Regions from separate parts of the Winogradskyella helgolandensis genome, predicted to be linked through region 1. Evidence: riboswitches for the same ligand, from Rfam matches in the RefSeq annotation. Region 1 holds a riboswitch; the other holds the start of a gene.
The links. Region 1 has a riboswitch for S-adenosylmethionine ahead of HM992_RS00790 (O-acetylhomoserine aminocarboxypropyltransferase/cysteine synthase family protein). Riboswitches for the same ligand answer to the same signal wherever they lie in the genome.

Region 1 (3,813 bases):
TCAGTACATTACACGAAGCATTAGTACGCGTGCAGATGAATTAGCCGTACAAGCAAAAGAGTTAAGCTCACTCAATGTTATAGCGAGTAAACTCTCTAATTTATCACTACAACTCTACAGTACCATTCTAAAAACCGGCTATATACGAAATGAGAAAGAAGCTGAAATGGTTATTAATTATTTTAACAAACATGTTCCAAAAGTTAAAATTGAAAAATTAGGATTTCGTGAAAAATTATGGCTATACAAGGCTAATTTATGGCAAAGTTTTTTGCTTCAAGACTTTTTGAATTGTTATAAATATGCTTCAAAATGGGTGGATTTATTTTACCAAAATCCAAGCATGATTAATCTGAATCCGGTATTCTTTTTAAAAGGCAATAACTACCTTTTAGAAGCCTTATTTTTTATTGGAAACAAACCAAAATTCTTAGAGAAATTTTCAGAATTTGAAGTGACCGTCAACAAAACAAGTTTTCCTCAAGATGAAAATGTAGCCTCATTAGTTTTCCTTTACACTAACTTTCATAGCATAAACCAACACTTTATTGATGGAAGTTTTGAAGAAGGATTAGACTTAATTCCTAAAATTGAAAAAGCTTTAATTCCGTTTAGTAATAGAATTGACCCTCATCACAAAATGATATTTTATTATAAATTTGCGAGTCTACAATTTGGAGCTGGCAACAATAAAGCGTGTATAAAATATTTGGATAAAATTATCTCAAACAAAACACTTAGCATGCGCGAAGATTTACTCTGTTTTTCACGAGTTTTAAATCTTGTAGCACATTATGAAGCCGGTTTAGATTATCATTTAGAAACCCTTTTACGAAGCACGTATAAATTTTTAATTAAAATGAATGACCTTCACGAAGTGCAAAAGGAAATGATAAAATTCATTAGAGGTCTTCAAGATATTTACCCACACGATCTTAAAAATGCGTTTAAAGAATTGCACAAAACATTGAAGACTTTTGAAGATCATCCATACGAGCGACGCGCATTTTTATACTTAGATATTATTTCTTGGCTAGAGAGTAAAATTGAAAACAAACCGGTTGGCGAAATTATTCAAACCAAGTATTTAGCAAAGAAAAGCTCGTAATCTTACGAATTTCACAAAAAACTCATAAAATTGACAATTTATTTGGAATTGTAGTTTTTGTATTGCAATATTTGTGCTCACAAAGTTCAAACACTTACTGAAATGTTATCAAGAAAGGCGGAGGGAATGACCCTATGAAGCCTTAGCAACCCTTAGATTTACTATGAAGGTGCTAAATTCTACTTAATTATTTGATTCATTAATCGAAAAATTGGATAGATAACTCAAGACTAATTACCCATCTGTAATTAGCATTTTCTTTTTAATATTTTTCTATTAAGTACGCTTCACTCTTCGACTACGGTCAAGGAACAAAGAGGCTTATTTGGCTTTTGGTTTAATCATTTATTAACTCAAAAACTTAGAAAAATGAGTACACAAAAATTCGCAACACAAGCGTTGCACGCAGGTCACGACACAACACAAACCTCAGGAACAAGAGCTGTTCCTATTTACCAAACATCATCGTATGTTTTTAAAGATTCTGATGAAGCCGCAGGACGATTTAACCTTTCTGTTCCTGGTTTTATTTACACACGTTTAAACAATCCTACAAACGACATTTTAGAGCAGCGACTAGCAGCTCTAGAAGGTGGTATCGCAGCCGTTGCCACAGCATCTGGTACTGCAGCAATTTCCACTACGCTTTTAACACTTTTAAGAGCTGGAGACCATATTGTGGCATCGAGCAGTTTGTATGGAGGAACGTACAATCTATTGAGTGTAACGTTACCAAGACACGGTATTACTACAACATTTGTTGATGCTTCTAACCCTGAAGAATTTGCAAAAGCAGCCCAAGAAAACACAAGAGCCTTTTTCGTAGAATCTTTAGGAAACCCTAAGTTAGATGTTTTAGATCTTGAAGCGATTTCTAAAGAAGCGAAATCTTACAAAGTACCTTTAATTGTAGACAATACAGTAGCAACTCCTTATTTATTAAATCCGATTGCACACGGAGCAAACATCGTAATCCATTCTTTAACAAAATATATTACTGGTAACGGAACATCACTTGGAGGTATTATCATTGATGCAGGTACCTTTGACTGGACCAACGGAAAATTCCCTGAGTTCACAGAACCATCTGCAGGTTACCATGGTTTAGTGTACAGCGAAGCTATAGGACCAGCTGCATTTATTGCTAAAATTAGAATTGAAGGTTTACGAGATTATGGAGGAGCTTTAAGTCCGTTTAATGCCTTTCAAATTATTCAAGGTTTAGAAACTTTAGAATTACGCATTCTAAAACATAGTGAAAATGCGCTTGAATTAGCGACGTGGTTAGAATCTCAACCTGAAGTCAAATGGGTAAATTACCCAGGGCTAGAATCTAGCAAGTATAATGCATTAGCTAAAAAATACTTGCCAAAAGGTCAAAGTGGAGTGGTAACTTTTGGTGTTGACGGTGGCTACGAAGCTGCTAAAACTATTGCAGACACTACCAAATTATTCTCATTGTTAGCTAATATTGGAGACACAAAATCTCTTATCATACATCCTGCAAGTACTACGCATCAACAATTAAGTGATGAAGCGCAAGAAACCACAGGAGTTACTAAAGATTTAATTCGTTTATCTGTAGGTATTGAAAATATTGAAGATTTAAAAGATGATTTAAAAGAAGCTTTTGCTGTTGTAAAGCAGAAAAAAGCACTTCAGAATTAAAATTTAATTAATAGCGAAGTAGATGCCTTTGTAATGAAGGTGTCTACTTTAAATTTTCAAAAACTAAAACAGACGAATCAATGAGTGATTTAAAATTCTCAGTTGTAGGCGACAGTGCTTCTGCAACTCAATTTATAGGAAAAACAAGACAATTTACTTTAGTTGTAGACGAACCTGAAGCCTTAGGAGGCACAGATGAAGATGCCAATCCGGTAGAATACATTTTAGCAGGCTTTGCTGGCTGTGCAAATGTTGTTGGACATCTAGTAGCCAAAGAATTAGGCTTCACAATTAAAAATTTAAAGATTGAAGTGACAGGTGAATTAAATCCTGATCGATTCTTAGGTACCTCTACTAAAGAACGTGCAGGTTTTAAAACGATTAACCTCAACCTCGTTCCAGAGACTGACGCTAGTATTGAAGTCTTAACAAAATGGCTTCAAATTGTGGAAGAACGCTGTCCTGTAAAAGATAATTTACAGAATATAACACCTTTAAAAATTTCCGTAGAAAAAGAATATACGGCTATATAAAAATTTGTAATGGCACACTTACACTACATAACCCTAAATAATTATGTTACTGAAAGCGGTAAGACAATAATCCCTAAATTGTCTTACCAAACTTTTGGCAAAACGCTACATTCTGCTCCCATAATTTTAGTCAACCACGCCCTTACTGGTAATTCTAACGTGATTGGCGACAACGGTTGGTGGAATGATATTATAGGTAAAAACAAATGCATAGACACAAATGAATACACCATTTTAGCATTCAATATCCTTGGTAACGGCTATGATAATATTGCTGAACATATTATTGAAAATTATAAAGATTTTACAGCAAGAGACATAGCACAACTATTTGCATTAGCCTTAGAACAATTAAAGATTGAGAACTTATTCGCTGTAATTGGAGGTTCAGTTGGTGGTGGTATTGCATGGGAATTGGCAGCTTTAAAACCACAACTAATTCAACATTTAATTCCTATTGCGACTGATTGGAAATCGACGGATTGGGTAATTGCTAATTGCCAT
Region 2 (3,813 bases), 990 kb from region 1:
ATACCTACAAAATCACCTTTCATGTTTTCTGTGATTCGCTCTAAATCTTCTTTAGGAATATAAGTTGAATGCGGATCTAAATTATGTAAAATACCATTGACAGTAACATCTACAATACTGTCTGTATTCACTTCTTCTACGTACTCGTAATCTATATAATCTATTAACCGATTGAGTTTATCTTTCTTACTATTTGTAGAAAAAAGATTATCTGACGTATCAGAAAAATTCATTTTCCCACCTATAATAACTCCCGCTGCAATTGCAACACCGATAATAAGAGGTATGTATTTATTTTTTGTTGCCATATTTATTTCTCGTGAAAACAAGAATCTTCTCTTAAATCTTCAATAAGTTCTAATTCGATACCTGCTTTTTTAAGAAAGTCAATTCCTGAACAATCCTTATAATCTTGATGATAAACAACACGTACAATTCCTGCTTGATGAATTAATTTACTACATTCTTTGCAAGGTGAAAGTGTAATATATAATGTTGCTCCTTGGCAAGATTGTGTGGATGATGCTACTTTTAAAATCGCATTGGCTTCGGCATGTAGCACATACCATTTAGTATAACCTTCATCGTCTTCGCAATAATTTTCAAAACCAGTTGGTGTACCATTGTAACCATCCGAAATTATCATTCTATCTTTAACAATAAGGGCTCCTACCTGTTTACGCTTACAATGAGACAATTTGCCCCATTCTTTTGCTATTCGTAAATAGGCTTTATCGTAACGTAATTGTTTTGTCTTTGGCATTAATAATTAGTGTTATACAAACGTACCATGTTAGTAACGAAGATAAACGGATAGTATTTTATAAGCCATTTACTTCTCGTTAAAGTTTTACCAAACTTTTTTGGTTTATTTTAGAAAATCGCTCTCTATTATCATCGGAATTACAAGTCCTACTACAATAGCAGATATTACCATTACCCAGTCGCGACGCGAAAATCTAAAGACTGTTTGGCATAAAAACCCTAAAAATAAAACAATAAAAACAATGATGACTTGGGCAAGTTCAATCCCTAATGCAAATTCTACAAGAAGTTCTAGTTTATTTTCCGATTGACCCGAAAACATTTTAAATTCTCTTGCAAACCCTAAACCATGTATGATTCCGAAAAACAAAGTGGTAAAAAACAACAAACTAATCTTGCCCGTTTTTGATTTTTTACCTGCAGTAAAGACGTTATAAAGTGCCATGATTAAAATAGTAACCGGAATTAAAAACTCCACTAACACACCATTAATACTCACAATACCATAAGCTGCCAACACCAATGAAAGCGTATGACCTAAAGTAAATGTGGTCACTAAAACTAGTACTCGTTTCCAGTCATTAAAAACGTAAGGCACAGCCAATACCATTAAAAAAAGGACATGGTCATATCCATTAATATCTAAAACATGGTTCATGCCGTATTGCACATTAAACCAGAAATTTTCTAACATAATAATTTTGTTTGGGTAAATCAAAGTTACAATTAAAATGCAATATGTCTTGATTAAAATAAAGTGAATAAAATTTGTGTAATCCTATTTTCTTTCGGAATATTGTACCATTCAAAGTTCAAATAACGTATTGAAATGTTATCAAGAAAGGTGGAGGGATTAGACCCTTTGAAACCTTAGCAACCCTTAAACTTATTAAGAAGGTGCTAACTTCTACGTAATTGTCGATTCATTTATCGCACAATTGGATAGATAACCCAACATAATTACAAAGCTGTAATTAAACTTCTTTATAACATTTTCTATACATACGTCTAAGACGTATTTAGTTTTTTTGATTTATTTAAAGATTAGAAAATGAGTTCAAAACATATTGAAACACAAGCCATACGCACACAAATAGAGCGCTCACAATTTTTAGAGCATTCTAATCCTTTGTATCTAACATCGAGTTATGTTTTTGAAGATGCCGAAGACATGCGTGCTTCTTTTGCTGATGAAAAACAACGTAATATTTACAGTCGTTATTCTAATCCTAATTCATCAGAATTTGTAGATAAAATCTGTTTAATGGAAGGTGCAGAACGTGGTTATGCCTTTGCTTCAGGTATGTCCGCTGTGTTTTCAACTTTTGCTGCTTTACTTGATACAGATGACCATATCCTTTCTTGTCGAAGTATTTTTGGATCAACTCAAACCCTATTTAATAATATATTACCAAAGTGGAATATTTCAAATAGTTATTTTAAAATTGATGAATTAGATAAAATCGAAAGTCTAATTCAACCCAATACTAAAGTTATTTATGCAGAGAGCCCAACGAATCCTGCTGTAGATATTTTAGATTTACAACGCTTAGGTGATATTGCCAAAAAACATAATCTCATTTTTATTGTAGATAATTGTTTTGCAACCCCTTATTTACAACAACCCATAAAATTTGGTGCGCATTTAGTAATTCATTCTGCTACCAAATTAATAGATGGACAAGGTAGAGTGTTAGGTGGTGTAACGGTTGGCAGCTCTGATTTAATTCAAAAAATATATTTATTTTCGAGAAATACTGGTCCAGCTTTATCTCCTTTTAATGCTTGGGTTCTTTCAAAGAGTTTAGAAACATTACCTGTAAGAGTGGACAGACATTGCGATAATGCATTAAAAGTTGCTACCTTTTTAGAATCTCACGACAATGTGAATTTTGTAAAATATCCATTTTTAAAATCGCACCCACAATACGACTTAGCAAAAAAACAAATGAAAGCAGGTGGAAGTATCGTTGCTTTTGAAATAAAAGGAGGTATTGAAGCAGGTCGTAAATTTCTTAATGCAATTCAACTCTTATCACTTTCAGCAAATTTAGGTGATACACGAAGTATTGTAACACATCCTGCATCTACAACACATGCAAAAATACCAGAAGATGTCCGTTTAGAAACAGGTATAACTTCAGGATTAATAAGAGTATCTGTTGGTTTAGAACATCCAGAAGATATTATTAACGATTTAAAACAAGCTTTAGAAAACTAAGGTTAGTTCGAGTGATTTTATGCCATCGGAATAAAGTTGTATCGAGAACACACACATATTATGAGCACAATAACAGATGAATTACAAAAACGAATCTTGGTTCTCGACGGAGCTATGGGAACCATGCTTCAGCAATATAATTTTCAAGAAGAAGATTTTAGAGGCGAACGTTTTAAAGATTACCCATCACCTTTACAAGGAAATAACGATTTACTATCACTTACACAACCTGAAGCTATTGCAGAAATTCATGCAAAATATTTCGAAGCTGGCGCAGATATCGTAGAAACCAACACCTTTTCCGGGACTACAATTGCTATGGCAGATTATGACATGGAAGATTTAGTATATGAGTTGAATTTTGAATCGGCTAAAATCGCAAAACAAGTCGCTGACAAATTCACAAAAGAAAATCCCGAAAAACCGCGTTTTGTTGCAGGAAGTATTGGCCCTACAAACAAAACAGCGAGTTTATCACCAGATGTGAATCGACCAGAATACAGAGCGATTACATTTAATGAATTAAGAATTGCGTACAAACAACAAGTTGAAGCCTTAATTGACGGTGGTGTTGATATGCTTTTAGTCGAAACTATTTTTGATACATTAAATGCAAAAGCAGCTTTATTCGCCATTGAAGAAGTAAAAGAAGAACGCCATATTGATATTCCAATAATGGTTTCAGGAACCATAACAGATGCTTCTGGTAGAACATTATCCGGGCAAACGGTCGAAGCCTTTTTAACTTCAATTTCACATATTCCATTATTGAGTGTTGGATTTAATTGTGCACTTGGTGCGCAACAATTAAAACCTTATTTGCAAAG

Region 2: it holds a riboswitch for S-adenosylmethionine, as region 1 does, so the genes downstream of both, HM992_RS04970 (trans-sulfuration enzyme family protein) here and HM992_RS00790 (O-acetylhomoserine aminocarboxypropyltransferase/cysteine synthase family protein) in region 1, are expected to answer to the same signal.

What each region holds. Positions count from the first base shown of each region.
Region 1 covers NZ_JABFHO010000001.1:221,712-225,524, forward strand. The annotation lists gene HM992_RS00785 (hypothetical protein) at 1-1,108, shown strand, start outside; SAM riboswitch class I at 1,211-1,334, shown strand; gene HM992_RS00790 (O-acetylhomoserine aminocarboxypropyltransferase/cysteine synthase family protein) at 1,478-2,776, shown strand; gene HM992_RS00795 (OsmC family protein) at 2,857-3,309, shown strand; gene HM992_RS00800 (alpha/beta fold hydrolase) at 3,319-3,813, shown strand, end outside.
Region 2 covers NZ_JABFHO010000001.1:1,215,982-1,219,794, reverse strand. The annotation lists gene HM992_RS04985 (S41 family peptidase) at 1-308, opposite strand, end outside; gene HM992_RS04980 (deoxycytidylate deaminase) at 311-763, opposite strand; gene HM992_RS04975 (HupE/UreJ family protein) at 869-1,459, opposite strand; SAM riboswitch class I at 1,595-1,718, shown strand; gene HM992_RS04970 (trans-sulfuration enzyme family protein) at 1,817-2,986, shown strand; gene HM992_RS04965 (homocysteine S-methyltransferase family protein) at 3,047-3,813, shown strand, end outside.